Linked DNA regions of Aminobacter aminovorans. The protein of the gene in region 2 interacts with the protein of the main gene of each other region in a pairwise test. Links are inferred from orthologs where the notes say so. Each region holds a gene or a part of one and is shown on either strand. Other genes may lie near its edges.

The links.
Region 1: the proteins of dps (region 2) and clpS interact in binary tests that used the Escherichia coli proteins (3 or more experiments, as listed by UniProt). The link is inferred for Aminobacter aminovorans from one-to-one orthologs.

Annotation. Positions count from the first base shown.
Region 1 is NZ_UFSM01000001.1:2,984,812-3,001,807, reverse strand. Bases 5,421-8,160 are described here. They hold clpS (ATP-dependent Clp protease adapter ClpS), read right to left. Parts: upstream 7,086-8,160; coding sequence 6,756-7,085; downstream 5,421-6,755. Other genes in these bases: DY201_RS14750 (D-alanyl-D-alanine carboxypeptidase), read left to right, coding at 8,017-8,160; DY201_RS14755 (phasin family protein), read right to left, coding at 7,359-7,688; clpA (ATP-dependent Clp protease ATP-binding subunit ClpA), read right to left, coding at 5,421-6,747. Outside these bases: DY201_RS14795 (HIT family protein), read left to right, coding at 1-262; DY201_RS14790 (hypothetical protein), read right to left, coding at 278-523; DY201_RS14785 (phosphatase PAP2 family protein), read right to left, coding at 589-1,554; DY201_RS14780 (AzlD domain-containing protein), read right to left, coding at 1,672-2,019; DY201_RS14775 (AzlC family ABC transporter permease), read right to left, coding at 2,016-2,774; DY201_RS14770 (GGDEF domain-containing protein), read left to right, coding at 2,956-4,206; more of clpA, read right to left, coding at 4,276-5,420; more of DY201_RS14750, read left to right, coding at 8,161-9,453; DY201_RS14745 (DnaJ domain-containing protein), read right to left, coding at 9,496-10,191; DY201_RS14740 (VWA domain-containing protein), read right to left, coding at 10,188-10,919; DY201_RS14735 (DUF1489 family protein), read right to left, coding at 10,986-11,423; DY201_RS14730 (L-serine ammonia-lyase), read right to left, coding at 11,512-12,915; DY201_RS28755 (hypothetical protein), read right to left, coding at 13,116-13,391; DY201_RS14725 (DUF599 domain-containing protein), read left to right, coding at 13,550-14,287; DY201_RS14720 (YdcF family protein), read right to left, coding at 14,236-15,033; DY201_RS14715 (amidase), read right to left, coding at 15,166-16,731; Asp-tRNA(Asn)/Glu-tRNA(Gln) amidotransferase subunit GatC, read right to left, coding at 16,801-16,996. UniProt on the Escherichia coli protein: Involved in the modulation of the specificity of the ClpAP-mediated ATP-dependent protein degradation.
Region 2 is NZ_UFSM01000001.1:1,709,936-1,723,563, reverse strand. The notes cover bases 7,260-10,251. They hold dps (DNA starvation/stationary phase protection protein Dps), read left to right. Parts: upstream 7,260-8,499; coding sequence 8,500-9,003; downstream 9,004-10,251. Other genes in these bases: xdhB (xanthine dehydrogenase molybdopterin binding subunit), read right to left, coding at 9,952-10,251; xdhC (xanthine dehydrogenase accessory protein XdhC), read right to left, coding at 9,065-9,955; DY201_RS08450 (winged helix-turn-helix transcriptional regulator), read left to right, coding at 7,792-8,307. In the rest of the region: DY201_RS08490 (UdgX family uracil-DNA binding protein), read left to right, coding at 1-209; DY201_RS08485 (glycerate kinase type-2 family protein), read right to left, coding at 206-1,486; DY201_RS08480 (heme-degrading domain-containing protein), read right to left, coding at 1,505-2,011; guaD (guanine deaminase), read right to left, coding at 2,069-3,385; DY201_RS08470 (urate hydroxylase PuuD), read right to left, coding at 3,497-4,717; DY201_RS08465 (LysR family transcriptional regulator), read left to right, coding at 4,865-5,785; DY201_RS08460 (serine hydrolase domain-containing protein), read right to left, coding at 5,813-7,123; more of xdhB, read right to left, coding at 10,252-12,312; xdhA (xanthine dehydrogenase small subunit), read right to left, coding at 12,314-13,628.

The DNA.
Region 1 (16,996 bases), 1.3 Mb from region 2 along the record:
TGCCGAGCCAAAAACATTCGACCGGCTTTTTTCAGCGGTCCAGAAGGTGGCAAGGGCCGCTCAACAGGCCTTTGACGCCGACGGCATCGTCATTTCCCAGTTCAACGAAGCTGCGGCCGGCCAGACGGTGTTCCATCTCCACGTCCACATCGTGCCCCGCTTCGAAGGCGTCGCACCCAGGGGCCACGCGGCGGTGATGGAAAAGCCGGAAGTACTGGCTGAGAACGCCGAGAAGATCAGGGCTGCGCTGGCAGCAGCATAAGCGGCGCAGCACCTTTCAGGCCGGCGACAGCGTCACATCGGTTGCCGGCTTGTCGAGTGCATCATGGATCGCCAGCCCCACCCGCCAGACCACGAAGGTGATGGCAGTGCGGGGGGCGATCAGGTCTACGAGATTGTGTCCGCCCTGGACCAGGATGGGGCGCGCGAGCAGCGCGTTCATGCCGATCAGTCCCATGCGGAAAACATGATAAGGCCACTCGGCAAGAAGCGTGATCAGCCCCATGACCGCGTGGAACCACAAAAAGCCGAGACCTCGATGGTTGCGACATCTACCGCCACCTTGGCGCGCCAATTGGATGGAAGTTCTCAGACCCTGCTGGCGAGCAGGCGATGGCTTCTACGGCCTTCAACAGCCGCGGAGAGCGCCTCAGCCATCTTCCAGGCGAAAAACGCCACAAGGATGCCGGCCAAGGCGTCGGCAAGATGATGCCCCCCGTCGATCGGCGTCGACAGGATGACGGCAAGGTTCAGTACCAGCACCGGCCAGAACCAGATCCTGACCTTCCGGAAAGCCATCATGGTCAACACTGAAAGCGTGCAGTGATAGGACGGGAACGCAATGAGTCCTTGCGGTTGATCGAGTGAGATCAAGCGGGACGCGCCGTCGCGAATGTCAAAAAACGCCTGCTTGTATGCGAGATCGATGATTGGCCTGTTCAAAGCCATGAAGTCGGCGGGTGGACGTATGGTCCCGAGAGCCCCGGCCGCCGGCAAGAGGGCAGAGACCAGAATGGACACCAGCGCACCGACCATAACCGCCGTCACGAAATGCTGAACTCTTCGGGTTCGGCCCAACAAGCTAAGTGCAAGTATCGTCAATGCCACCTGCGACAGCGATGTGACATAGACCATCGAAGACAGTTGACCGAGCCAGGGTCTCGCATTGACGAATTCGACATAGGCGCGCCAGTCGAAACCCAGCGCGGCGTCGAACGTGATCAGCCGGTCGTCGATCAGCGGCATGTTGCTTGAGATCACCAAAACGCTGAGTACGGCCGCAGCCGCAGAGAATGCCAACAGCACAGCTGTCTCGGCGCACAAGACCTGGAATCGTTCGACCGGGCGCCTCACGGCATATAACCAAGATATGAACGTCAGTCCGGATACCACGACAACAACCTTGACCGCACTGCCAGGTTCAAAAACGAAGTCCGTCGCCCATATCCACTGCGCGTCGATTGCGATCAGCAAGCCGACGAGTGCCATTTTGACGGACAGGACGGCATCAATCCGCTGCCTGTGTACAGGCGTTGTCGCTTCCAGTTCAGCCATTTGCGGATCCCCCAACCCTTGGATATGATACGCATCGGCAATTAAGCTGTCGTGAATATGCCGCCACGCAATGGAAACAAAGCTGAGACTTCGGCATAGGCGGAACGTCTCTTTGGCTCAGAAACTCCACATCCCGACCAGCAGGATCACTTCCGCCACAACGATGCCGACCAGGATCTTCCGCCCGAGATAGAGATATGCAAGGAAGCCTGCGCCGGCTGCGACGATGCGCAAGGCGAGTGCCGTGTCGATAAGTGCCCCGCTGGGAAAAACGATCAGATTGCCGATGACGGCGGCGACAAGTGCGGTGGCGAGTGCGCGAACCAGGACGAGAAGGTCGGAATTCTCGCTGAGACGGTCGCCGAGATAGACCCCGAGGAAACGCCAGGCGTCGGTTGCGAGCCAGCCGCCGACGAGGATGAACAGGAACGGCCACCACCAGCTGTCGACTGCGCCGAAGGTCATGCCGATGCCCTCCGCCGCGCCAGCTTGTGGAAGGCAAAGGCGGTCCCACCGCCGATGAGCCCGGCGCCAAGCAGGTCGAAACCGGGGATGACGAGATGGAGCAGCGGGCCGAGGATGAGCCCGAGGACCATGGCGACATGCCCTGCCCGTTCTCGCGCCGATCCCCAGAGCGAGGTCAGGAAATACATCGGCGTGAGCAAGAACAATGCCGCCGAGACGATCGGCGGCAGACTGTCGGCGACGAGATAGACGACGGCCGTAACCGCCATGTTGAACAGCACGAGCGTCGACCCGAGCCCGGCATAATAGCTGGTGCGCAGTTCGCGCGGGATGCCGCGCAGCCGCTCCATCGCCAGCACCCAGGAGGTGACGGCGACGAAATGCGACAGGACATAGAGTACCCAGCGTGGTGTCCTGGGCCCGCGCAGTTCGGGCACCAGCGCCACCACCATCGGCGTCAGCCGGATCGATGACAGCGCCACGGCGAAAGCCGCCGCCGGCAACGAAGCGCCGGAGAGAATGGCGCCGATCAGCACCACCTTGGCCGGAAGCGCCCAGACCATACCGACCATGAAGACGGTCTGCGCCAGCGTCAGCCCAGCCTCCTTGGCAAGCCCGGCAAAGCCGATGAAGGCGCTGGCAAGGATAAGGCCAGGGATCGAGAAGGCGGCACGAACGCCGCGCAGATACCAGAGGCGGCGTGTCGACAGGCTCGGCGTTGGAGATGTGGGGTCAGCAGGCATTGAAAGGCGCATAGCATGGCCTCCCGGCCAAGTCAGCGCCTCACTCCGCCTGGCGCAATGAACCTGCGCCTCGTGACCGCTGCCCGGGCCGGGCAACATCGTGCCGACCAGCGAAACGGACGGCATATTAACGGTTTACGTACCGCGAATGTGTAGGTAGGCCTTTAGGTGGAAAGCGAGGAACAGCCACGTCATGACAGGTGCATTGCTGCTCGTCCTGCAGGCGCTGATCTACTTCGTGACCATGGCCGCGGTTTTCCATTCACGCCACAGATTCGGCATCGGCATCTTCGTTTGCGTGCTCGGCGTGATGCACTTCCTCGAGACCTATCTCGCCGCGGTGTTCTTCGTTCAGCTGCCCTTCGGCCTGATATCGCCCGGCTCGACCGTCATGTTCTCCGGCAAGCTGATGATGTTCCTCCTGCTCTACATCAAGGAGGATGCCGAGACGGTGCGCCAGCCGATCTACGGGCTGTTGATCGGCAACTGCCTGATGGTGGCGCTGGCCCTGATCCTGCGCCTGTACGGCAACGTCGCCGAAATGCCGGGCTATCAGCCTGATCTGACGTTCCTCGACGACATGGGCGTACTGATGGTCTGGGGAACGGCACTGCTGTTCCTCGACAGCATCGCCCTGATCCTGATCTACGAGAAGCTCGGCCAGCGTATCGCCAACACGCTGTTCAAGCGCATTTTCCTGAGCGCGGCACTGGTCCTCACCTTCGACCAGTTGATGTTCTTTCTCGGTCTCCACCTCGTATCGGGCGTGCCGATCAGCGCGCTCTACGGCGGCTGGATCGCCAAGATGGCGGCAGCCGCGCTCTACAGCACTATGCTCGTGGTCTACCTCAGGCACGTCGAAAGCCGGCCGGCACTGGCCGGGCCGGAACCGCTGCTCAAGGTCTTTGACCGGCTGACATTCCGCCACCGCTACGAGGACCTGCTGCAAAAGACCGGCAAGGACACGCTGACCGGCACAAGCGACCGTGGGCATTTCGAAGCTGTGGCGCAGTCGCTGATCGACAGGCCGCTGGCCGACCGCCAGCCGGTGAGCCTGTTGATGATCGACATCGACCACTTCAAGAGCATCAACGACCAGCATGGCCACGTCACCGGCGACAAGGTGCTCAAGGATGTCGCACGTGCGCTGGACGGCGCGCTGCGCAGCGGCGACCGGCTGTTCCGCTATGGCGGCGAGGAATTCGTTGCCATCTGCCAGGATTTGAACGCCGGCGACGCGACAATCCTCGCCGAACGCCTTCGCTCAGCGGTGGCAACCATGACACTGGCCGAACCCGGCCTGAGCACCACCGTCAGCATCGGGGTGACGACCGCCAAGAGCGGTCCTGTTTCGGCCGAACAGATGATCCGGGACGCCGACACCTGGCTCTATCGCGCCAAGCGGCTCGGCCGCAACCGTGTCGAAAGCCCGCTTGTTGCCTGACAAAGGCCGTCCAGCGCTTTGAATGAACAAAAAAAGAAGCCCCGTTTCCGGGGCTTCTTGGTACTTCAATCAGCCTTTTCGAGGCAGTTGCGGAACCAGACTGCGCTTGCCGCCATCCTTGCCCTTCGGCTCCGACTTCGGCTTTGCCGCCACGACCTTCTTGGCGACAGGCTTCTTGGCAGCTGCCTTCTTGACCTTCGGACGATCGGCCGGATCTTCCTTCTTCGGCTTCACCGGCACTTCGTCGGCGAGCGTCTCGAGCTTCAGGCCGGACTCGCCGGTTTCCTTCTTCTCGACGGTAACGCGCACCGTGCCGCCCTTCCTGAGCTTGCCGAACAGCACTTCGTCGGCCAGCGGCTTCTTGATGTGCTCCTGGATGACGCGGCCGAGCGGACGCGCGCCCATGCGCTCGTCGTAGCCTTTCTCGGCCAGCCAGGCGATGGCATCCGGCGACAGGTCGAAAGTAACGCCACGCTCCGAAAGCTGGGCCTCCAACTGCATGACGAACTTCTGCACGACCTGATGCACCACCGGCACCGGCAGCGAGCCGAACGGGATGATGGCATCGAGACGGTTGCGGAACTCCGGCGTGAACAGCCGGTTTATCGCCTCGACATCGTCGCCTTCGCGTTTTGTCGATCCAAAGCCGATCGCCGCGCGCTGCGCGTCGGACGCACCCGCATTGGTGGTCATGATCAGGATGACATTGCGGAAGTCGATCTGCTTGCCGTTGTGGTCGGTCAGCTTGCCGTGGTCCATGACCTGCAACAGGATGTTGAACAGGTCGGGATGGGCCTTTTCGACTTCGTCGAGCAGCAGCACGCAATGCGGATGCTGGTCGACACCGTCGGTCAGCAGGCCGCCCTGGTCGAAGCCGACATATCCGGGCGGCGCGCCGATCAGGCGGCTGACGGTATGGCGCTCCATATACTCCGACATGTCGAAGCGGATCAGTTCGACGCCGAGCGACAGTGCAAGCTGCTTTGCCACTTCGGTCTTGCCGACGCCGGTCGGGCCCGAGAACAGGTAGGAGCCGATCGGCTTCTCCGGTTCGCGCAGGCCCGCACGTGCCAGCTTGATCGCCGAGGTAAGCGCGGTGATCGCCGTGTCCTGTCCGTAGACGACACGCTGCAGTTCGACCTCGAGGCCGGCCAGCACCTTTTCGTCGTCGGCCGAGACCGTCTTCGGCGGGATGCGCGCCATGGTGGCGATCGTCGCTTCGATCTCCTTGATGCCGATCGTCTTCTTGCGCTTGCCTTCCGGCAAAAGCATCTGCGACGCGCCCGTCTCGTCGATCACGTCGATCGCCTTGTCGGGCAGCTTGCGGTCGTTGATGTAGCGCGCCGAAAGCTCGACCGCCGCCTTGATCGCCTCGTTGGTGAACTTCACCTTGTGGAAGTCCTCATAGTAGGGCTTGAGGCCCTTCATGATCTCGATGGCGTCATCGACGGTCGGCTCGTTGACATCGATCTTCTGGAAACGACGGACAAGCGCCCTGTCCTTCTCGAAGAACTGGCGGAACTCCTTGTAGGTGGTCGAGCCGATGCAGCGGATGGCACCCGACGACAGCGCCGGCTTGAGCAGGTTGGAAGCGTCCATTGCGCCACCGGACGTTGCACCCGCACCGATCACCGTGTGGATCTCGTCGATGAACAGCACCGCGCCCGGATACTCCTCGAGCTCCTTGACGACCTGCTTCAAACGCTCCTCGAAGTCGCCGCGATAACGCGTGCCGGCAAGCAGCGTGCCCATGTCGAGCGCAAAGATGGTGGCATCCTCGAGCACTTCAGGGACATCGCCTTCGACGATGCGCTTGGCCAGGCCTTCGGCAATGGCCGTCTTGCCCACGCCGGGATCACCGACATAGAGCGGGTTGTTCTTGGAGCGCCGGCACAGCACCTGAATGGTGCGGTTGATCTCGGACTCCCGGCCGATCAGCGGATCGATCTTGCCGGCGCGCGCCTTGACGTTGAGGTTGACGCAATAGGCGGTCAACGCATCCTGTTGCTTCTTGCCCTTGCCCGTCTCTTCGCCTGCCTCGCCGTTCGAGCCATGCTGCTCTTCGTCGGCGCCGCGCGGGCTGCGGGTCTCGGTGGCTCCGGGACGCTTGGCGATGCCGTGCGAGATATAGTTGACCGCGTCATAGCGGGTCATCTGCTGTTCCTGCAGGAAATAGGCGGCGTGGCTTTCGCGCTCGGCGAAGATCGCAACAAGCACGTTGGCGCCGGACACTTCCTCGCGCCCGGATGACTGGACGTGGATGACGGCGCGCTGGATGACGCGCTGGAAACCGGCGGTCGGCTTAGAATCCTCGTCATAGCCGGTGACGAGATTGTCGAGCTCGGTGTCGATATAGGTCAGCACTGTCTGCTTAAGTTCGTCGAGATCGACGTTGCAGGCACGCATGACGGCGGCCGCCTCATTGTCATCGATGAGGGCGAGCAGCAGATGTTCAAGGGTTGCATATTCGTGGTGACGCTCGTTGGCGAGCGTCAACGCCTGATGCAGCGCTTTTTCGAGGCCCTGGGAGAAAGCCGGCATTCAATACCTCACTTCTTCTCCATCACGCATTGCAGCGGATGCTGGTTCTGTCTGGCGAAATCCATGACCTGGGACACTTTGGTCTCGGCCACTTCGAAGGTGTAGATCCCGCATTCGCCGACGCCATGATTATGGACATGCAACATGATGCGGGTAGCGGCCTCCTTGTCCTTCTGGAAGAAGCGTTCGAGCACGTGCACGACGAACTCCATCGGGGTGTAGTCGTCATTGAGGATGAGCACCCGGTAGAGGCTCGGCCGCTTGGTCTTGGTCTTCGTACGGGTGATGACAGCCGTGCCACGGCTTGGGCCGTTGCCTCCCTCGTCACCGTTCTGCATCCGCGCCACGACGTCGTTCGTGGCTTCCAAGCCGGTCGTCAATCTGGTTCTGCCCTTCATCAATTCCGACACTTCGTCATGTAGGTGTCATTAGGGGGATTTTAAGCCCTTCTGACGTGCTGACAATACGGTGACGGGGGCGGCATGGCCCGAATTGCCATAAACGTGAAGCACTTGTGCAAAAGAAAAACAAAAAACCCGGCTGCGCGAGCGCAACCGGGTCGTATCTGCCGGATCTTTCGATCCAGCCCCCAGAAATCGGGGATCAGTCGATCACTTCGCCTTGGCGACGAGCGACTCAAACGGCTTGTAGGCGTCCTTGGCAAGTTCGGCATACAGTTCGCCGAGCTTGGTCGCCTCGGCGACAAAACCTTCATAAGCCTGCTTGGCATAGTCAGTCTGGATTTCGACGGCCTTTTCGAGCGACTTGACGCCGAGCAGCTTCTCGAAAGTGGCTGCACCCGACTCGAAGCTCTTCTTGGTGTAGTCGGTGGTCTCGGTGGCGATCGCCTGCGCGCCCTTGGAGAGCGAAGCGAAGCTCTTCAGGCCGGTGTCGACGAAGTCCTTGCCGTATTTGCTGAAATCTTCATAGGTCTGGGTCATCGCTGCATCCTTTCGGGTTCCGCGCGCTGCGCTATGTGATTGTGCGATGCAGCCTAGATATTGTGCAGCGCACAAAATGTCAACTGACCCGACGTCATTTCGCACCGTCCAAACGACGACCCCATTCGGTAAAACTAGACTAAAGCCCAATCAAAAGTGTGAACGAGCCGGTTACCATAAACGGATTGGTAACGCTGTGACCCTACTGTGCATCGATACGGGGCAGGAACCTTTGCCGCCCTTCATGCAACAATAATTCAAGGGTGTAACAGTGCGTCAAGCGTTGCCGGGTAAAGTGCTCAAGTCGGCCATCTCCATCAAAACGTTCATGGTTTTCACTCTTGCCGCAGCCATCGGCATCGCGTCCGCAGCCCCTGTTTCGGCGGCGAAGGACAGCAGATACGCAGCGATCGTCATCGATGCAAACACCGGCGAGACGCTTCACTCGTCAAGCGCCGATTCCCGGCGCTATCCGGCGTCGCTGACCAAGATGATGACGCTTTATCTGACCTTCGAGGCACTTTCGAAGGGCCGGATCCAGAAAGATTCCCAGGTCGTATTCTCCAAGAATGCCGCTGCCGAGCCTCCGACCAAGATCGGCGTCAAGGCTGGCGGTTCGATCAGCGTCGAGGCGGCGATCCTCTCGCTCATAACGCGCTCGGCAAACGACGCTTCGACCGCACTTGGCGAAATGATCGGCGGCTCCGAGGAAAACTTCGCCCGCATGATGACCGCCAAGGCACGCAGCCTCGGCATGAAGGGCACGGTGTTCCGCAATGCCAACGGCCTGCCCAACACCGCCCAGTTCACCACCGCACGCGACATGGCCAAGCTTGGTATCGCGTTGCGCGAGCATTTCCCGCAATATTACAGCTACTTCTCGACGCGCTCCTTCGCCTTCGGTCGCCAGCGCATCGCCAACCACAATCGCCTGCTCGGCCGCATCAAGGGCGTCGACGGCATCAAGACCGGTTACACCCGCGCATCAGGCTTCAACCTGGTTTCCTCGGTCCAGGACGGCAACCGCCGCATCGTCGCAGTCGTTCTCGGCGGCACCAGCGGCGCCAGCCGCGACAACAAGATGGCCGAGCTGATCAAGACCTACATGCCGCAGGCCTCCAGGCGCGGCGGTGGCGACCTGATCGCCAAGACCGACACGCCGATGCCGGCCGTCGCCGTCGCCAAGGCTCAGCTGCCTAAGCGCAATGCGCCGATGCCCGGCATGCGTCCGCAAACCGAAGAGATCGTCGTCGCCGACGCCTCTGCCAACGAAGCCGTCGAGAGCGACGAAGTGGCCGTCGCCGCGGCCGTACCTGCTCCTAAGCCGGTTATCACTCGCAGCGCCGAGCCGAAGATCGCCATGGCTTCGACCGAACGTTTTGGCGGCAAGATTCCGTTCCAGATCCGCAAGGCCAAGGATGCCGTGCCGAGCGAACCGGCCGGCGTCGAGCAGGCTTATGCCGAACAGCGCGCCCCCGCCGTCCAGGCCCTGGACCAGATGAAGACCGCGTCGGTTCCCTCGGGCTGGGCCATCCAGGTCGCGTCGTCGCCAAGCGATGGCGAAGCCCGCAAGATCCTCGACAAGACCGCCAAGCAGGTTCCAGCGGTTCTGGCCGATGCCTCCGCCTACACCGTGCCCTTCGAGAAGGGCGGCGTGACCTACTTCCGTGCCCGCTTTGCCGGCTTCGATTCCAAGGACGCTGCCTGGAATGCCTGCAACGCACTGAAGAAGAAGAAGATCGCCTGCTACGCCATCGCGCAGTAGGCACACCCCAACCTCCTGGAAAGTTCTGTGTCGAAGGAGAGTCTAGTGATGATCGGAGAGAAGGACGTCCTTGGCTTCGTTGATCCTCGCCGCGAGGAAAGACGAGCCTCCGAGATCGGGATGCAGGCGCTGAATCAGTCGTCGATGCGCCTTGCGGACATCCGCCGCGGCGGCCCCCGCTTCAAGACCAAGGACCTTGTAGGCCTCCTCCTTAGTCATGGCGCCAGAACTTGGCGCAACACGCTGCCCGTCGTCTCGGTCAGGTTGCGCGTCTTCTCGCCAAACGGGAAAGCGGCCGTCAAGATAGGTCTCAAGTAGCTGGCGGCTTTCCGGATCGCCGGACAGCTCCTTGTAGAGTGCTTTCAGTTCGGTGAGGCCGAGTGAAGCAAGTGACTTGCCTTCCTGATGGCCGGCCAGGACAAAACCCTGCAGGCCTCCGGTGTCGTGATCGAGCTCCATTTCGAGCGCCGCGGTCCTTACGGTCGAACGCCGCCCCGGCGTTCGACTGGTAGAAGCCCCCCTCCTGCCGGCGGCGTACCATGCCAGAGCCGCGGAGATCAGGCCGCCGCCGACGGCTGCCCGGCCCAACAGCAACAACACCACGCCAACCAGCCCCAGCGCCAACGGCCCGGCCATCTTCAGCGCCTTGGCAAGCTGGGTTGCGTCGGCGCGCAGGAACACGGTGACAACAAGCGTCGTAAACACCAGGACAGCGGCAAGGATGGCGAGAACTGTCATGGTGCCTTGCCGCTCCTTAAATGCTCGATCATCAGAATGTCCTCAGGACGGCCCCTCGCCTCCAGCGCCTTGATGCCGCCCGTGGCAAAGACGGCGACGGCCGACAGCAGCTTCGACAAGGTCGCCGCGGCCTTGCGGTCAAAGCGGAACCAGGCGCCCTTGGACAGCCGCGCGATCTCCTTGAAGGCGCGCTCGGCGTCTGCGTCATGGCCTTCCTGGAAGACGAAAGCCGGAACGCCCAACAAGCCAAGCTTGCCGGCGTTCTCGGCCAGTTCGTCGATGTTTTCTTCCATCGCATCGCCGATATAGACCAGCGCATCGACCTTGGTGGTGGCCGTTTCCTTGAGCGTATGCGCCAGCACCTTGCCGACCTGTGTCTGACCGCTGCGGCACTGGATCGACGTCATCAGCTGCTTGAGTGAAGCAGTCTCGGCGACGAATTTCGACGCCCGGCATTCGCCAAGCCCGCGGAAGTAGACCAGTTGCACATTCAGCCTGCCGGTGTTGCCGACGGCATCGAACATCTGGCCCTGCAACTCGCAGGCGAGATCCCAGGTCGGCTGCCGGCTCATCGTGGCGTCTAGCGCCAGCACCAGCCGGCCATTGGCCTTGCTGGCGGCCAGCACGCGCGCCTGGCGAACGAACGCGTCGATCGCCGCGGAATCCGAACGGCGCTCGGCCGGCGGGTGATTGGCTGAAGTAGCCGGGGGCTTGCTTTGCTCGCTCATCAGCAAAGAAGATGTGGCGGCGCGCGATTGCTTGCAAGCCCGTCGTTGCGGGCGTCAGCGCCTGGGCTAGAGCAGGCCGAGCTCGGCAAGCTCCAGCCGCAGCTTTGGCGGCATTTCGGCAAGGCCTGCATTGCCCTGGCCTAGATCGGCAGGCGCATCTGATATCTTGAGGTAACGCCAGCCCTGGAACGCGCGTCGCGGCTGCCAGTCGGTGCGCACGACAGTCGGCTCGAGAATGAGGTGGCAGCGGCCGATGCCTTCGGAATCTGTAAACGGCCGGATTTCCAGCAGGCGCTGGCGGCACTGAACATTGCCCTTGATGACCCAGTAGAGCGAGCCGCCGGCGGTCAGCTCAGCGCCCCGCGTCGGCACCATGCGGGTGGTGTGGAACTGCTCCACCGGCTCGCCATTGCGCCTGCGCTCGTCCAGGCGGAAGGCGATCCATTCCTCGAGGTCCTCGACGCTGTCGCAGCCGACGCAGAGTTTTAGCATGTTCAGAGACATGGCTGGAAAACTAGCGTCTCCGTCGGACGCATTCAACGCCGGCAGTGGTTTTGCACAGGCTGGCCTGTTGGGCCAGCCTGTCGGCCCCTCAGCACTCGACGACGTTGACCGCGAGACCGCCGAGGCTGGTTTCCTTGTACTTCTCGCTCATGTCCATGCCGGTCTGGCGCATCGTCTCGATGGCGGCGTCGAGCGGCACGAAATGCTTGCCGTCGCCCTTGATCGCAAGTGACGCCGCGGTGACCGCCTTAACCGCGCCGAGCGCGTTGCGCTCGATGCACGGCACTTGGACCAGGCCACCGACGGGATCGCAGGTCATGCCGAGATGGTGTTCGAGCGCGATTTCGGCAGCGTTCTCGACCTGCTCGGGCGTACCGCCCATGACCGCGCACAGGCCGGCCGCCGCCATCGCCGAAGCCGAGCCGACCTCGCCCTGGCAGCCGACCTCGGCGCCCGAGATGGAGGCGTTGGTCTTGATGATGCCACCCACGGCGGCTGCGGTCAGCAGGAAGTCGCGGATGCTGTCCTTGTCGGCCTCGACATGGAAATGCAGCCAGTAGCGCAGGACGGCAGGCAGCGTGCCCGCAGCACCGTTGGTCGGCGCCGTGACGACGCGGCCACCGGCGGCGTTCTCTTCGTTGACGGCCATGGCGTAGATCGACAGCCAGTCATTGGCGAGCAGCGGATTGGGCCGGTTCTGGCTCCACTGTTCCTGCAGCTTGTCGTGCAGCTGGCGGGCGCGGCGACGAACCTTGAGGCCGCCCGGCATGATGCCGTCCTGCGACAGGCCACGGTCGATGCAGCGGCTCATTGCGTCCCAGACGGCATCGAGACCGGCATCGAGATCGGCGCGCTGCATGTGGATTTCTTCGTTGGCGCGCTTCATCTCGGCAATGGAGAGCCCGCTCCGCGACGCCATGGCCAGCATCTCGACCGCATTGGCAAACGGGTATGGCACACGCTTGCCCGCCGCCGGAGCCACGGTCTTGGCCTTCATTCGCTGCAGCTCTTCCTCCGAGACAACGAAGCCCCCGCCGATGGAGTAATAGATGCGCTTGAGCAGCAGGCGATCGCTCACGTCATAGGCGTAAAACGCCATTCCATTGGCGTGGCCGAGCAGCGGCGTCTTCTTGTCGAGCACAAGATCGATGCCCGGATCGAAGCGGTAGGATGGATGGCCCTCCGGCGACACACGCTTGTCGCGCGAGATCTGCTCGACGATGCCGTCCGTCTGGTCCGGGTCGACGGTGACAGGGGTCAGCCCGTAGAGGCCGAGCATGACGGCGCGGTCGGTTCCGTGGCCGACGCCGGTGTAGGCGAGCGATCCGTGCAGGCTCGCGCCGACGCGGTCGACCTTGGCGCCTGCCGGGCGTGGCCAGTCGCCGGTGAGGATCTCGTCGAGAAAACGCGCAGCCGCCGTCATCGGCCCCATCGTGTGCGAGCTCGACGGACCAATGCCGATCTTGAACAGGTCGAATACCGAAAGAAACAAATTTCACTCCCTGCGACGTCGGCGGCTCATGTCGCGTATGTATACGATCATTCCGCCCTTTTCACGTCCATGGCTAGGCGCGATCCGACGTGGTTTGCTCAGCGCGCGACATTTGAAAAAACCGCCTGATAAAGCAAGGCCATATAGCAAAAAAGCGCGGCCCAGCCGCGCTTTTTGTATCCAATCCTAGCGATTTTCGATCAGCCGGCGGCCACGACAGCTGCCGTTTCGGCACCGCTCACCAGCCAGGCAATAAGAAGAAAACCTGCAAAGCCAATCACTGCCTTGGCCGTAAGGCCCCAGCAGGATTTCTGAACGCCGTCATCCATGATGTTTAGCAAGATCCTTGTGGTTCGGTCAGCGGGCGGTGGGTCCGCCTCAGCACGCGGCCGAGTTGCCTGCTGGATACGCCTTTGCGCGCGCCTTCGCAATTGCAAAAAATGGCCAAAGCATGGCGAAATCTGCATGGCAGCCATGCAGCCATCAATCCAAATTTAATCAAATCAGGCACTTATGCGGAGTTTACCATTCATGCTTTTTAAACACCTGTGACAGTGCCGTGGCAGGCACATGATCTCGAAATAGGTGCGGCACGCATGCTAGCCTGCACTGGATGATCAACGATTCCGCTTCCATGACCGGTCCTTTGGGTGTCCTCGACATCGCGGCACTGGCGTTCTTCCTCGCCGGCTGGGTGTTTCACGCCCTTGGCGCCGAAGGTCATATCGTCACGCGCATGTCGCTGACGCGGGCGATGAACGCACAGCGCGCCGCCTGGATGGCGACTATGGCGCGGCGCGAAGTCAGGATCGTGGACACATCGATCATGAACGGCCTGCAGCAGGGCACGGCCTTCTTCGCCTCGAGCTCGCTGATCGCGGTCGGCGGCTGCTTCGCGCTGCTCGGCGCATCGGACCGGGTGCTGGCCATCCTCAGCGACGTGCCGCTGGCCGGTGCGACCGCGCGACCGCTGTTCGAGATCAAGGTCATCGGCCTGATCGTCATCCTGGCCTATTCATTCTTCAAGTTCGGCTGGGCCTACCGGCTGTTCAACTACTGCTCGATCCTGATCGGCGCCGTTCCCCAGCTCAGCCCCGGCAGCGAGCCCAACGCGGCGATCGACGTCGCGGTCATGCGGGCGACCCGCATGAACCAACTCGCCGGCAAGCATTTCAACGCCGGCCTGCGCGGCGTCTTCTTCTCCATCGGCTATCTCGGCTGGTTCGTCGACGCACGCGTCTTCTTCGTCACGACAGTGGTGCTGCTCGCGGTACTGATCAGGCGCCAGTTTTTTTCCGAAGCCCGCACGGCCGTGCTGGTTCAGGATTTCGGGCCTGGAAACGGATCGTCGATTCGACCCGACAACCAGTAGGCCAGAAGGCCGATCCATTCGCGCATCGCCATCGTCGTGTTCTGAAGCGAATCGGCGGGGTTGTCGGTGAACAGGCCGACTCCCTCCTGCCCCGACGTGCGATAGTCGACCGGCCAGGCGACTACCTGGAAACCGGCCTTGGCAAACAGCGCCATCGAACGCGGCATGTGGAAGGCCGAAGTGACCAGCAGCCAGGTCTCGCCAGGCTTTGGCGTCACCATCTCCTTGGAGAACAGCGCATTTTCGTAGGTGTTCCGCGAACGGTTTTCGAGAATCAGCCTGTCGCGCGCCACCCCGAGCGCTTCGAGCAGGCGCGGCGCCGTATCGGCGTCGCCTTCGCCATCCAGCGTGAGCGAGCCGTTGCCGCCCGAAATGACGACCTTCGCATCAGGATAGTGGCGGGCAAGGATCGCGGTCTCGACAAAGCGGTCGCCCCCGCTGTTGAGCTCGTAGCCGCCGCGGGCCAGGTTGATCGCGCCCTCGAAGCCACCGCCCAGGACGACGAGGCCGTCGACCTTGGCCGGCTGAACCGGCCGCTGGAACCGCTCTTCCAGAGGGTTGAGCATCAGCGAGCCGAGAGAAGTCCAGGTCGCGAAGGCCAGAATCATCAGTGAGGCGAAGGTCGCCATGCGGAAGAACCGCCGGCGCCCGAAGAAGCTGGCAACCAGCCCGGCCGCAAGCAGGAATATTGCGAAATTGAGCGGCTGGGCGAAGAACCAGAAGGTCTTGGAGAGATAGAAGAACAAACCGATATGCCGTCCGTACTGGAATGGAGCCCCCTCCAATCCAGTACTATGTCAGCACGAAAAGTACGACCCCGGTCTTGCTCGACTGGACAGCTGATACGCACCCGGCCTCGGATGACAGGCGCTATGCGCCTACCACCACCTCTCCGGCTGGAAACGGCCAGCGGCCTGCTCGATGACATGAGCGGTCTGGAACAGCGTCTCTTCGTCAAACGGGCGCCCGATCAGCTGCAGGCCGAGCGGCAGGCCGTGGCCGTCGAGGCCGGCGGGGACGGCGATGCCAGGCAGGCCGGCCATGTTCACCGTCACCGTGAAGATGTCGTTGAGATACATCTTGACCGGATCGGCGGCCATGTCCTCGTCGGCGACGCCGAACGCGGCCGAAGGCGTCGCCGGCGTCAGGATGACATCGACGCCGGCGGCAAACGCCAGTTCGAAGTCGCGCTTGATCAGCGTGCGCACCTTCTGCGCCTGGAGGTAATAGGCGTCGTAATAGCCGGCTGAGAGGACGTAGGTGCCGATCATGATGCGGCGCTTGACCTCGCGGCCGAAGCCTGCAGCGCGAGTGTTCTCGTACATCTCTATGATGTCCTTGCCCGGCACGCGCAGGCCGTAGCGGACACCGTCGTAGCGGGCGAGGTTCGACGACGCTTCGGCAGGCGCCACGATGTAATAGGCCGGCAGCGCGTATTTGGTATGCGGCAGCGAGATGTCGACGATCTCGGCGCCGGCATCCCTGAGCCAGGCAATGCCCTTCTGCCAAAGTGCCTCGATGTCCTCGGGCATGCCGTCGACGCGGTATTCCTTGGGAATGCCGATCTTCATGCCCTTGACCGATTTGCCGATCGCCGCTTCGTAGTCCGGCACCGGCAGGTCGACCGAAGTGGTGTCCTTGGCATCGACGGAGGCCATCGACTTGAGCAGGATCGCGGCATCGCGCACGTCGCGGGCGATCGGGCCGGCCTGGTCGAGCGACGAGGCGAAGGCAACGGTGCCCCAGCGCGAAACGCGACCATAGGTCGGCTTGATGCCGACGGTGCCGGTAAAGGCTGCTGGCTGGCGGATCGAGCCACCCGTATCGGTGGCCGTCGCACCGGCGCACAGGAAGGCCGAAACCGCTGCGGCGGAACCGCCGGAGGAGCCGCCCGGCACAAGCTGCATGTTGTCGTAGACACGCGCGGTCTTTGCGCCACCGGCGGCAACGAAGCCGCCATCGCCCTGATGGGTTGTCGGCATCACCACCGTCTCGGTGCGCGACCGCCGCCACGGGTTGATCACCGGACCGTAATAGGAGGTCTCGTTCGACGAGCCCATGGCGAACTCATCCATGTTGAGCTTGCCGAGCATCACGGCGCCGTCGGCCCACAGATTGGCCGTAACCGTCGATTCGTAGCGCGGTTCGAAGCCATCGAGCACATGGCTGCAGGCCTGGGTGTGCACGCCCTCGGTGGCGAACAGATCCTTGATGCCGAGCGGAATGCCCTCGAGCGCACCGCCCTCGCCCTTGGCGAGCCTGGCATCGGACGCCTTGGCCATCTCGCGCGCCTTGTCAGGCGTCGTGGCGACATAGGCGTTGAAGGTCGCGTTGGCCTGATCGATCGCCTTGACGTAGGCGTCGGTCAGCTCCGTGGCGGTGATCTCCTTGCCGCGCAGCTTCTCGCGCGCTTCGGCAATCGTCAGTCTGGTCAGGTCGGTCATGGCGAATTCACTTCGGGGTCACGCAGCCGAAAGCTGCTTTTGATGAGACGACGGACTGGCCGGCAGGGCCTATTCCACCACTTTCGGCACAAGGAAGAAATTCTCGTCGGTGGCAGGCGCGTTGGCGACGATGTCGGCCGCCTTGTTGCCGTCGGTGACGGCATCGACGCGCTTCTTCATCTCCATCGGCGTGACCGACGTCATTGGCTCGACACCTGTAACGTCGACCTCGTTGAGCTGCTCGACGAAGCCGAGGATAGCGTTC
Region 2 (13,628 bases):
GCGCGACCGCTGCTCAGTCGTTGCTGAACGCCCCGGTTGCCATCACCAGGCAGCGTGGCGATATCATCAAACGCGACGACGGTCTCGCCGTGTTCCTGACGATCCATCCGTCCTACATCCTGCGCATCCGTGACCCACAGGAGGCGGCAGCCGAGCGCGCCCGCTTTGCCGCCGATATCAGGACCGTGCGCGCGATGATGGCTGCCTAGCGGACCAAGATCGCCCTGAGATCATTCACGTTCGTGCCGGTCGGCCCGGGCACGAAAAGATCACCCACCGAATGGAACGCCGTCCAGGCATTGTTGCCGGCGAGCATCGCCTTGGCGTCGACGCCGGCGGCATGCATGCGCGAAACCGTCGAGCCGTCCGCAAAGGCGCCGGCATTGTCCTCGGAGCCGTCGATGCCGTCGGTGTCGGCGGCAAGTGCATCGATGCCTGAGACGCCGTCGATGCCAATGGCGAAGGCGAGCAGGAACTCGCTGTTGCGGCCGCCTTTCCCCCCTTTTTCACCAGGTTTGGCGCGCAGCGTGACGGTGGTTTCGCCGCCGGACAGTATCAGAACCGGCTTGTTGAACGGCCGGTTGCGGGTCGCGACCTCGCGGGCGATGGCCGCATGCACACCACCGACCTCGCGTGCCTCACCTTCGATGGCGTCGGAGAGGATCACTGTCTCGACGCCCTGCTTGCGCGCCGCTTCAGCGGCGGCATCGAGCGATACGGCGGCAGAGGCGATGACATGCACCTTGTTGCGGGCAAAGCGCGGGTCGGTCGGCTGCGGCGCGTCGGCGGCTGCCGAGTTGATATGGGCCATGACATTGGCGGGCAGCGCGATGCGATAGGTCTCGATCAGGCGCAAGGCGTCGGCGCGCGAAGCCGCATCGGGCACTGTCGGACCCGAAGCGACCAGCGCCGGGTTGTCGCCGGGAATGTCCGACACGACCAGCGAAACGACACGCGCCGGCCATGCGGCAGCGGCGAGCCGGCCGCCTTTGATGCCTGAGATGTGCTTGCGGATGGTGTTCATCGCCGAGATCGGCGCGCCGGAGGCAAGCAGCGCCTCGTTGACGGCGATCTCGTCGGCCAGCGTCAGATTGCCGGCAGGCGACGGCAGCAGAGCCGAGCCGCCGCCGGAAACCAGCGCCACGACAAGATCGTCCTCGCTCAGGCCAGCAACCGTCTCCAGCAGAAGCTTTCCCGCCTCGAGGCCGTTGGCGTCGGGCACCGGGTGCGAAGCCTCGACGATCCTGATGCGATCGCAAGGGGCGGCAAAGCCATAGCGGGTGACGACCACGCCCTCCAGTGGCCCGTCCCAGGCTTTTTCGAAGGCAGCTGCCATCTGCGCCGAGCCTTTGCCTGCGCCGATGACGATGGTGCGACCCTTGGGCTTTTCCGGCAGATGGCGGCGGATGGTGAGCTCGGGGTCGGCAGCAGCCACGGTGGCTTCGAAAACGCTGGTCAGAAAATGCTTCGGGTCGGTCATGGCCATCGGGACGTTCAAACTCTCTCAGCTGTTCGCAACGGGGGGCAAGGCGAGGTCGTGGCTGGGAATGCCCAGGTGCTCGCAGATCGCCGCGACCACCACCTCATGATCCTGCCTCTCCGGCAGGCCTGAAACGGCAATGGCGCCGACGACGCCGACGCCCTTGACGCGGATCGGGAATCCGCCGCCGGCCAATACATAGTCGTCGATCGGCAAGGCATCGCCGACAGCGAATGTGCGGTCGGTCCGTGCCTTGTGCAGCACCATGCGGTAGCTGCTGCGGTGGAAGGTCCTGACGACGTTGATCTTGCGCCGCGCCCATTCGGTGTTGTGGACCGTCGAGCCTGGCAGCGCGCAGTAGAACAGCGCCCGATCCCACAGGCGGATGTCGACGATGATGGGAAATTTCTCGGTCACCCCACGGGCGCGGATGGCCGTGCCGATGTCGAAGGCAACCGCCTCATCGAAGCGGTCGAAGACCAGTCGGTCTTCCTGTTCGGCGAGCTTTTTCAGGTCCTCGGCTGCTGCCATCGTCCGTTCCTCCGTCAGACACGGCTCACATGGCAGACGCGGGCGAATGACGCAAGGTCAGGCGGCCTGATCCATTGTCGACTTTGCGGCTTTGCCCGCGACATAAACTTCCACCACGGCACGGTCATCACCGAGCGTCTGGAGCAGGAACAGCTCCTCGGCCAGCGTGCCGGTGCGCTCCATCCGGAGCCGCATGCCAGGCGTGGCGCGGGCATTGAGCACCACGATGTCGGCATCGGTGCCGACGTCGAGCGTGCCGACCTTGTCTGCGATCGACAGCGACTCGGCATTGCCGCGCGTCAGCTGCCAGTAGGAGGCGAGCGGGTTGAGCTTCTCGCCATTGAGGGCGATGACCTTGTAGGCCTCGTCCATGGTGCGCAGCATCGAATAGTTGGTGCCCCCGCCGACGTCGGTGGCGGTGGCGATCCTGAGCGGCTTGTCGCGCTTCCGGTAACGCTGGTAATCGAACAGGCCCGAACCAAGGAACAGGTTGGAGGTCGGGCAGAACACGGCGATCGAGCCATGCTCGGAGATCGCGTCGGATTCGCGCTCGCCGAGGTGGATGCAGTGGCCAAGCAGCGTGCGCTTGCCGAGCAGGCCGTAGTGTTCGTAGACATCGGTATAGTCGCGAGACCAGGGATAGAGTTCCTGGGTGAAGGCGATCTCGGCGTGGTTTTCCGACAGATGCGTCTGGATATGCAGGTCGGGGTGCTCGCGCGCCAGCTGGCCGGCCATCGCCATCTGCTCGGGCGTCGATGTGATGGCGAAGCGCGGGGTAATGGCATAATGCTGACGGCCCTTGCCATGCCATTCCGTGATCAGCGCCTTGGTGTCGTCATAGCTCGCCTGCGGCGTGTCGAGCACACCATCGGGCGCATTGCGGTCCATCATCACCTTGCCGGCGATGTTGAGCATGTTGCGCTCGTGCGATTCGGCGAAGAAGGCTTCGGCCGACTGCTTGTGCACCGAGCAGTAGGCCGCAACGGTCGTCGTGCCATGGCGCACCATCTCATCGAGGAACAGGCGCGCGATGCGGCGGCCATGCTGGGCGTCGATGAAGCGCGTTTCCTCGGGGAAGGTGTATTTGTTCAGCCATTCCAGCAGCTCGGCGCCATAGGAGGCGATGATCTGCATCTGCGGGATGTGAACATGGGCGTCGATGAAACCGGGCAGGATCAGATGCGGGCGATGGTCGACGACCTTGGCGTCGCCGGCCTGGGCCGCAACCTCTGAAAAGGCGCCTACGGCTGCGATCCTGCCGTCGCGCATCAGCACGGCACCGTCTTCCTCATAGGCATAGGACGCATGGTCGTCAGCGCTGTCGGGCCAGCGCAGGAAGGACAAGGTACGGCCGCGAAGAAGTGTGGTGATCATGATCGAACTCTACAGGCTTTCTGGCGTGGCGAAATCGCGGCCCGTATCGCCGCGCGTCGAATTGGGCGCGACGAGCGCGCCCCCGAACTTTCAATCCATATGTCTCAGGCGCTACTTGCGCGCCTGTTCGTACCAGGCAACCAGCAACGCCCGCTCCTCGGGCGTGATCTGGGTCACGTTGGCCGGTGGCATGGCATGGCTGCGACCGGCCTGCAGGTAGATTTCGCGCGCATGCAGGGCGATCGCGTTGTCGGTCTCCAGCACCACGCCCTTGGGCGCATGGTAGACGCCTTCGTAGGACGGCTCGTTGGCATGGCACATGGCGCAGCGGCCGAGCACGGTATCGCGAACCTTTGGGAACTGCGCGGCCGCGATGTAGGGCTCGGTGGTGACGGACGCGTTCTTGTCCTCGCCGGTCAGCACCTTTGGCACCGTCGACAGCCACATGATGACGACGAACAGCAGGGCGGCGGCGAGCCAGGTCCAGTGCGGATTGCCTTCGCGCTTGTGCAGAGTGTTGAAGTAGTGACGGATCAGCACACCGATGATGAAGATCAGCGCGGCGATGATCCAGTTGAACTCGGTGCCGAAGGCCAGCGGATAGTGGTTCGACAGCATCAGGAACACGACCGGCAGGGTCAGGTAGTTGTTGTGCGTCGAGCGGGTCTTGGCGATCTTGCCATATTTCGGGTCGGGCTTGCGGCCGGCGATGAGGTCGGCGACGACGATCTTCTGGTTGGGAATGATGACCATGAAGACGTTGGCCGACATGATCGTCGCGGTAAAGGCGCCGAGATGCAGGAAGGCGGCGCGGCCGGTGAACAGCTGCGTATAGCCCCAGCTCATGAAGACGACGACGACGTAGAGGATGATCATCAGAAGCGTGTCGTGGTCGCCGAGCTTCGACTTGCAGAGCAGGTCGTAGACGATCCAGCCGAGGCCGATCGAGGCGAGTGAGATGGCGATGGCGACAGGCGCCGATACGTCGAGCACGTTGCGGTCGACAAGGAACAGCTCGGCGCCGCCGTAATAGACCAGGCAGAGCAGCGTGAAGCCGGAAAGCCAGGTGGCATAGGATTCCCACTTGAACCAGGTAAGGTGCTCCGGCATCTGGGCCGGCGCCACCAGATATTTCTGGATGTGGTAGAAGCCGCCGCCATGGACCTGCCATTCCTCGCCATGCGCGCCGACCGGCAGATTATCGTGCTTCCTCAGCCCGAGGTCGAGGGCGATGAAGTAGAACGATGAGCCGATCCAGGCCATGGCGGTGATGACATGCAGCCACCGCACGGCGAAGCTCGCCCAGTCCATGAAAAACGCCAAGTCGTACATCCGCCGTCCCTTTTTCGCAGCGTGCCGATCTTACGATGCCCGATGCATTGGGGAAGTGGAAGGATTCGCGATGACTTTCAAAAAAATCTGGAAAATACTAGCGTAGCGCTGCACGGCACAAGCCGGCTATGGAACCATCGGTCTCGCATGGCATATCTCGATAACATCGCTGTCTTCGTCCGCGTCGTGGAACTCGGCAATCTTTCCGCCGCGGGCCGGGATATGCGCATTTCGCCGGCGGTTGCCTCCAACCGCATCAAGGAGTTGGAGAAGCACCTCGGCGTCCGCCTGTTCAACCGCACGACGCGCCAGCTGATGCCGACCGAGCACGGCAACGTGTTCTATTCTGGCGCCAAGCAGGTGCTGGAGGCGATCACCGAGGCCGAGGCTGCGGTCTCTGCACTTTCCGGCCAGCCGCGCGGCACCATCCGCGTCACCGCCCCGCTTGGCCTTGGCCGTCGCCTGGTCGCCTCGGGCATTCCCGAATTCCATGACAAGTATCCCGACATAGAGGTCAGGCTCAGGCTTTCGGACCACAATGTCGACATCCTCAAGGAAGGTCTCGACGTCGCCTTCCGGCTCGGCGTGATCGAGGATTCCAGCCTCAGGATGCGCGGCATCATGGAATGCGAGCGCGTGCTGGTCGCAGCGCCCAAATATCTCGAAAAGCGCGGCGAACCTGAAAGCCCGAACGAGTTGATCGGCAAGAAGCATGACTGCCTGATGCTGCGTTATCCCGGATCGCGCGAATATTTCTGGACGTTGGAGACGCCCAACGGGCCGACCAAGTTCGAGGTCCACGGTCCCTTCGATTCCGACGACGGCGACGTACTGACCGGCTGGGCGCTTGCCGGGCGCGGCATCATCAACAAGCCACGCTTCGAGGTCGAGCCCTTCATCCGCGACCAGCGGCTGCACATCATCCTGCCGCAGACGCCGCCGACGCCGGTGCAGTTTGCCGCCGTCTATCCGCACAAGAAGCTGCAGGACCCGAAGGTCCGGCTGCTGCTCGACTTCATGGCCGAGCGCTGCCACAAGCTGATCAAGGATATTTTGGCCGGCAAGTGAAGCTGGCGGGGAAGTGAGGCTTGCGCCTCACCCGGCGATGGCCTGGTAGGCCGATGTCCAGAAATCGACATGGTGCTTGGGTGCCTCAGGCGAATCCATCAGCCGCTGGGTCAGCAGCACGCCGGCAAGGTCGTTTTCGGGATCGGCATATCCTGAGGTGCCGTAGCCGCCGTCCCAGCCGAAGCGCCCAGGCGTCGTAAAGAGATTGTCGCGCTTGAGCGCCACCGACATGCCGAGACCCCAGCCCGAATTGCCGTTGAAGAACATCGCTGCACTCGCCTTTTGTTCTTCGCTAAGCTGGTCGGTGGTCATCAGCTCGACCGAGGCGCGCGACAGGATGCGCTCGGCGCCGAGTTCGCCCTTGCCAAGCAGCATCTTCTGGAAGGCGAGATAGTCGTCGGCTGTCGAGACGAGCCCGGCACCGCCGGATTCGAAGGTCGCGGGCCTGGCGAACAATCCACCCCTGGCCTCGTCATAGACGCCAAGCTTGCCGGTCTGGAAATCCCAGGAGTAAGCGGTGGCGAGCCGGTCGACCTTCTCCGCCGGCACGTGGAAGCCGGTATCCTTCATGCCAAGCGGTCCGAAGATACGCTCCTGCATGAAGGCGGACAGCGGTTGGCCGGCAGCGCGCGCGACCAGCACGCCTGCAACGTCGAGGCCGGTGTGGTAGAGCCAGCCCTCGCCCGGCTGATGTGCGAGCGGCAGATAGCCGACGGCCTTCATGAAGGCGTCGGGCGAGCCGCGGAACAGGTCGGCGCTGGGTGCTATGCCAGCCTCGACCATCGCATGCTGCACCGGATAGGCGAATGGATAGACCATGATCGCGCCGACGCCGAAGCGCAGGGTGAGCAAGTCGCGCAGCGTGACAGGCCGGTTGGCTGGAACGGTATCGGTGAGCTTGGCATCGAGGCTCTTGAGCACCTTGCGGTCGGCAAGCTCGGGCAGCCATGTGTCGACGGGATCGTCGAGCCTGAGACGGCTTTCCTCGACCAGGATCATCGCAGCAGTCGCGGTGACCGGCTTGGTCAGCGAGGCGATACGGAAGATGCTGTCGCTCCGCATCGGCGCCGAGCCGTTGAGCGCAAGCGTGCCGGCTGCCTCGACATGGATCTCGCCGCCGCGGCTGACCGCCCAGACGAGACCAGGTACATCGCCGCGCTCGACATGGCCGGCCATGACCTTGCGCATCCGATCGAGCCGCTCCGGTACAAAATTTCGCACACTCATCGCCGTCTTCCCTGTTGCAGCTGTGGCGGCCGAAGCCGGTTGTGCCGGCGCCACCTGGGCACTGGCCGCCGTCGGCGCGGCAAGAGCCGCCGACAGCGCAAATCCCTTCATCAAGCTACGACGATCCAATCCCGAAGACATACTCATCTCAGCCTCCTTGTCTGGCATCTCTCCCATCTCAGGCGCACCGCGCTAGGCGGCGACCGCCACCGTCTCGACTTCGCCGGTCAGGGTCTCGAGCCGGCTCCTGCAGCCGGCCTCGCGATCGGCCAAGCCGTATTGTCCGTCGAGGAACGAATCCTGCTCGACATAGGTCAGTCGCGTGCCATTGCCTTCGGCCGTGAACTCGATGGTGGCGAGCGCGGCGGAAAAGCGGATGCCGGCAAGCGCCATGACATAGGCGATAACGACGCGGCGGTCGGCAACGATGTCGAGATAGGTGGTGTCGTTGGAAATCTCAGGACCTCCCTGCAAGCGGAAACGGCTGCGCTCCGATCCGCCAATGCGGACATCGAGCGAGAATTCATCGACCTCCCAGCCTTCGCCTTAGGCGACCCAGCGGCGCTTGCGCTCGGCACTGGAGAAAGCGGCAAACACCTCGGCGGGCGGCGCTGCGTAACAATGGTCGATGCTGAAGCCGGCCTGAACTGCTGACGTCGCGGTCATGTCTCTCTACATCGCGCGCCATTGTCGGCATTCACAACCGGTTGCATAAACTAACTGGTTGTACGATAGGCAGACTGATTTTACATTGCAACTGGTTTTTTGGAGACACTTGCATGAACCAGCAGCATCGGTCGGGCTGTCCGATCAACCTGACCCTCGAGGTGGTAGGCGACAAATGGAGCCTCATCGTCCTGCGCGACATGATGTTCGGCAATCGCAGGCACTTCCGCGAATTGCTGACCCAGTCCGAGGAAGGCATCGCCTCCAACATCCTGGCCGACAGGCTGCGGCGGCTGCTCGAGGACGGGCTGATCAGCAAGGCTGACGACCCCAGCCACAAGCAGAAGGCGATCTACTCGCTGACCGAAATGGCGATCGAGCTGCTGCCGGTTTTCGCGCAGATCGCCGCCTGGGGTCGCAAATGGCTGCCGGTCAGCGAAGAGCTCAGCATCCGCGCCGAACTGCTGGAAAAGGGCGGGCCCGAAATGTGGCAGCGTTTCATGGAGGAACTGCGCACCGACCATCTCGGCGAGCCGCTGTCGGAGGCAGCACAGCACCGGCTGCCGGTGCGCCAGGAGCTGCAGGCGGCCTATCTCGAAGTGGTTGCCCGCAACGCCGTGGCAGGTTGATTTTCGACCCGCGCAACTCCAGGAAAACGGTGCAGCGGTTTTCCGTCCTGAATTGCGCAAGACAAGAAGATGGAGCGTTTGCGCGCTTCGAAGAGAAGCGGAGACGCTCTTGGCCGGCCCGGAACCGAACTGTCATGAGGCTGTTGTAGCCTGCGTGCGTCGCCAGGCGGCCACCTCGCGACGCGACCAGTCATCAAGGAGCAGGCAATGATTTCCCACCCGACGCGCAATGATCTCAAGTCCAACGCCAAGAAGGTTTCGATCGAACTGCTGAACACACGGCTTGCCGAGGCGATCGACCTGGCGCTGATCACCAAGCAGGCGCACTGGAACGTCAAGGGCCCGCATTTCATCGCCATCCACGAGATGCTGGACGGCTTTCGCAAGGACCTGGACGGGCATATCGACACCGTCGCCGAACGTGTCGCCCAGTTGGGCGGGGCTGCCCTCGGCACCTCGCAGGTCGTCGTCGAGGCAAGCAAACTGAGGCCCTACCCGACCGACATCTCAAAGACCAAGGATCACATCGCAGCCCTGATCGACCGCTATGCCGACGCCGCAAAAAGCGTGCGCGCCGCGATCGACGAGGCTGGAGAGGCGGGCGACGCCGACACGGCCGACATCTTCACCGCCTATTCGCGCATGCTCGACAAGTCGTTGTGGTTCCTCGAGGCCCACACCCAGGAAAGCGAATAGCCGCCGGCCGACCTCGGGTCGCCGCGCCGGTCACTTTGCCCTGTTCACTTGGCCCCGTTCACTAGGCCCTGAGAACCAGCGCGGTCATGATCTCGGCTGCGGCGAGCGCGGCGATGACGGCTGGGCGTTTGTCCTTCACCGCGTCGCCGCCGATCGGGCAGATCAGCCGCGCGAACTGTGCCTCGCTGCCGCCGGCGGTCTTGAGGAACCAGCTCCTGAACGTCGCCTTCTTGGTCTTGGAGCCGATCATGCCGACATAGGCCGCGTCGGCGCGCTTGAGCGCTTCGGCGACGATCAGGAAATCGAGCGCGTGGTCGTGGGTCAGCACGACGAAGGCCGTGCCGGCGGGCGCCTCGCGCACCATCTCTTCGGGCATCGGCGTCAGCCGCGTGACGACGTTGTCGGGCATGTCGTCGAGCGCATCAGTGCGGGTCTCGACGACCACGACATTGAGCGGCAGGAGCGCAAAGGCCGATGCCAGCGCATGGCCGACATGGCCGCCGCCGAAGACATGGACATGCGGACGTGCCGCGTCGGACGCTTCGGCTGTGGCCAGAAGATCGGCGCGCATGGCCGCGTCGACGTTCCTGACGGCGACCTCGACTCGACCACCGCAGCATTGGCCGATCTCCGGCCCGAGCGGAATGTCGAGGGTGAGACTGTCCTTGGCATCCCTGGCAGGGTCGAGATAGCGCGCCGGGACAGGGTCGCCGGTGACATGCTCCATCACAGTGCTGCGCTTGGACGAACCGGCCAGCATCGCGCGTGCCGTATCGATGGCCATGAATTCGAGCTGGCCGCCGCCGATGGTGCCGAAGATGCGCTGCGGCGACACCAGCATCCAGGCGCCCTTCTCGCGTGGCGTCGAGCCCCTGGCCTCGGCCACCTCGACCAGCGCCACGGCGGGCGCTGCATCGAGGAAGGCCCGGAGGCTCTTGGCGATCGTGCTCACTTTGCCAGGGCCGCCTCGGCCCGCAGGCGTTCGATCGCCATCAGCACGCGCTCCGGCGTAGCCGGAGCGTCGAGGCGCGGACAGATCTTGTGGTCGGCAACACTTGCCACCGCGTCCGACAGCGCGTGCAGCACTGCCATGCCATGCGGCAGCGGCGGCTCGCCCACAGCCTTGGAGCGATGGATCGTCGGCTCATAGGCCTCGGACCAGTCGGTCAGCGCGACGTTGAAGATCTTGGGCCGGTCGGAAGCGAGTGGGATCTTGTAGGTCGACGGCGCATGTGTGCGCAGCCGGCCCTTGCCGTCCCACCACAGCTCTTCGGTGGTCAGCCAGCCCATGCCCTGGATGAAGCCCCCTTCGACCTGGCCGATGTCGATCGCCCGGTTCAGCGAACGGCCGGTGTCGTGCAGGATGTCGGCGCGCTCGACGACATATTCGCCTGTCAAGACGTCGACCGAAACCTCTGCACAGGCCGCGCCATAGGCATAGTAGTAGAAGGCGTGGCCCCTGCCCTTGCTGCGGTCCCAGTGGATCTTCGGTGTCTTGTAGTGGCCGGCGGCCGAAAGCTGGATGCGGTTGAGATAGGCCTGCTTGACCAGATCGTTGAACGAAATCTCCTGGTTGCCGACGCGCACGCGGTTTGGCAGGAAGACCACTTGGTCGGCCGGCACCTGATACTTCTCGGCGGCGAAGTCGGTCAGCCGCTTGCGGATCTGCCGTGCCGCATCCTGCGCCGCCATGCCGTTGAGGTCGGCGCCGGACGAGGCTGCGGTCGGCGCGGTGTTCGGTACCTTTGCTGTTGTGGTCGCAGTGATCTTCACCCGCTCGAGGTCGATCTGGAACTCCTCCGCCACCACCTGCGCCACCTTGAGGTGCAGGCCCTGGCCCATCTCGGTGCCGCCATGGTTCATATGCACCGAACCGTCGGCATAGACATGCACCAGTGCGCCGGCCTGGTTGGACTCTGTCTTGGTGAAAGAGATGCCGAACTTGACCGGCGTCAGCGCCAGGCCGCGCTTGATGAAGCGGCTGTTGGCGTTGAACGCCGCGATCTCGCGCCGGCGCCGTGCGTATTGGGCGCTTTCCTCGAGTTCGGCAACGATGCGCTGGATGATGCAGTCCTCGACCCTCTGGTGATAGGGCGTGAGGTTGCGCTCGCCCGGCGTGCCGATCTGGTCGTAGAAGTTCAGCTTGCGGATTTCGAGCGAGTCCTTGCCGACGGCAAAGGCGACCTCGTCGATGACCCGTTCGGCGCCGACCATGCCTTGCGGACCGCCAAAGCCACGGAACGCCGTGTTGGAGACGGTGTTGGTGTAAAGCGGCGCCGACTGGGCATGGACGTTGGGATAGAAATAGGCGTTGTCGCAGTGAAACAGCGCCCGGTCGCCGACCGGCCCCGACAGGTCGGCCGAAAAGCCGGCATTGAGCGCGAACATGTAGTCGACGCCGAGGATGTTGCCTTCGTCGTCGAAGCCGACCTCGTAGTCGATGGCAAAGTCGTGGCGCTTGCCGGTGGCGGTCATGTCTTCGTCGCGGTCGAGCCTGACCTTGACGGCGCGCTTGTGCTTCTTGGCAGCGATCGCGGCAATCGCCGCGCACTGGTTGGCCTGGGTTTCCTTGCCGCCGAAGCCGCCGCCCATGCGGCGCACTTCCACCGTCACCGCGTGGCTCGGCACGCCAAGCACATGCGAAACCAGGTGCTGGGTCTCGCTTGGCCCTTGCGTCGAGCAATAGACTGTTACCTCGTCGTCTTCGCCGGGCACAGCCAAAGAAATCTGGCCTTCGAGATAGAAATGGTCCTGGCCGCCGAGCTTCATCCGCCCCTTGATCCGGCGCGGCGCCGCAGCGATCGCTGCCGCCGCATCGCCGCGCTTGAGCGTCAGCGGCGTCGTCACCTGCTTGTCTTTTTCGGTATCGAGATCCCAGATGCTGATGACCGCAGGCAGTTCGTCATATTCGATCTTGGCCAGCCGCGCGGCGCGGCGCGCCTGCTCGCGGGTTTCGGCGATGACGGCAAAGATCGGCTGGCCGTGGAACTGCACCTTGCCCTGGGCAAGAACGGGGTCGTCATGCATGCCGCTCGGCGAGACGTCGTTTTCGCCTGGCACGTCGGCATAGGTCAAAACGTCGACGACGCCAGGTGCAGCGCGGACCGCCGACAGGTCGACGGTCTTCAAGGTGCCATGGGCAACATTGGACAGGCCAAGCCCGACATGCAGCGTACCCGCCGGCTCGGGCATGTCGTCGATATAGACCGCCTCGCCGGCAACGTGCTTGTGCGCGGAATCATGGCGCTGGTCGGTGTGGACGCCGCCGGTAATCTTCTGCGCCTTGAGGTTCGGAGTGTGCTGGGTCATCTCACGCGGCCTCGTATCTCGACACCTGCAGCGGTGCCTTGGTGCCGGTCGTTTCCATGTAGAAACGCAACAGCAGGTTCTTCGCCGCCAGCGCGCGGTATTCTGATGTGGCACGCATGTCGGTCAGCGGCGTGAAGTCTTCGGCATATTTTGCCATCGCCGCCTCGACCGTTTTTTCCGTCCAGGGCTGGCCGACAAGTGCTGCCTCGACCGCTGCGGCACGCTTCGGCGTCGCCGCCATGCCGCCATAGGCGATGCGGACCTGGTCGACGCTGCCGTCCTTGGCAAGCTTCAACCAGAAGGCGCCGAGCGTAGCGGTGATGTCTTCGTCGCGGCGCTTGGTGATCTTGTGGACGGCAAAATGCTCGCCCTTGGCGGGCACCGGCACATGCACGGTCTCGACGAATTCACCCGGCGCACGGTCCTGCTTGCCATAGGCGATGAAGAAGTCCTGCAGCGAAATGGTCCTGCGGGTATTGCCCTTGCGCAGCGTGAGCGTCGCGCCGAGTGCGATCAGCGGCGGCGGCGTGTCGCCGATCGGCGAGCCGTTGGCGATGTTGCCGCCGATGGTGCCCATGTTGCGTACCTGCTGCCCACCGATGCGGTCGATCAGCGGCCCAAGCGCTGGAATGCGCTTCGACAGCGTCTCAAACGCTTCGGTGTAGGTGACGCCGGCGCCGATCGAGATGACGCCCTTGTCCTCAGACATGGTGTGCAAGCCATCGATATTGGCGATGAACACGGCGGGTGAGATGGCGCGCATGTGCTTGGTGACCCACAGGCCGACATCGGTCGAGCCGGCAACCACGGTCGCTGTCGGCTCGGCTTCGAGCACAGCGGCGAGATCGTCGACGCTGGCCGGGATAACGAAGCGCTCCTTGCCCGCGCCGACTTCGACTCGGGTGCCATCCCTGAAGGCTTCGAGCCGGGCGGTGATCGCCTTGCGTTCCACCAGCAGCGGATCCTTGGCGACCTTGCCATAGTCGGAGATGGCGCGTGCGGCGCGCATGATCGCCTCATAGCCGGTGCAGCGGCACAGATTTCCCTGCAGCGCCTTCTCGATCGCCTGGTCGGATGGATCGGGTGTTTCCATCCACAGGCCGTAGAGCGACATGACGAAACCCGGCGTGCAGAAGCCGCATTGCGAGCCGTGGAAATCGACCATCGCCTGCTGCACCGGGTGCAGTTGGCCGTTGCTGGTGCCTAGATGCTCGACCGTCACGACATGGCAACCGTCCAGCGACCCCATGAAGCGGATGCAGGCGTTGACGCTTTCATAGACCAGCTTGCCGCTGGAGAGCCGGCCGACCAGCACC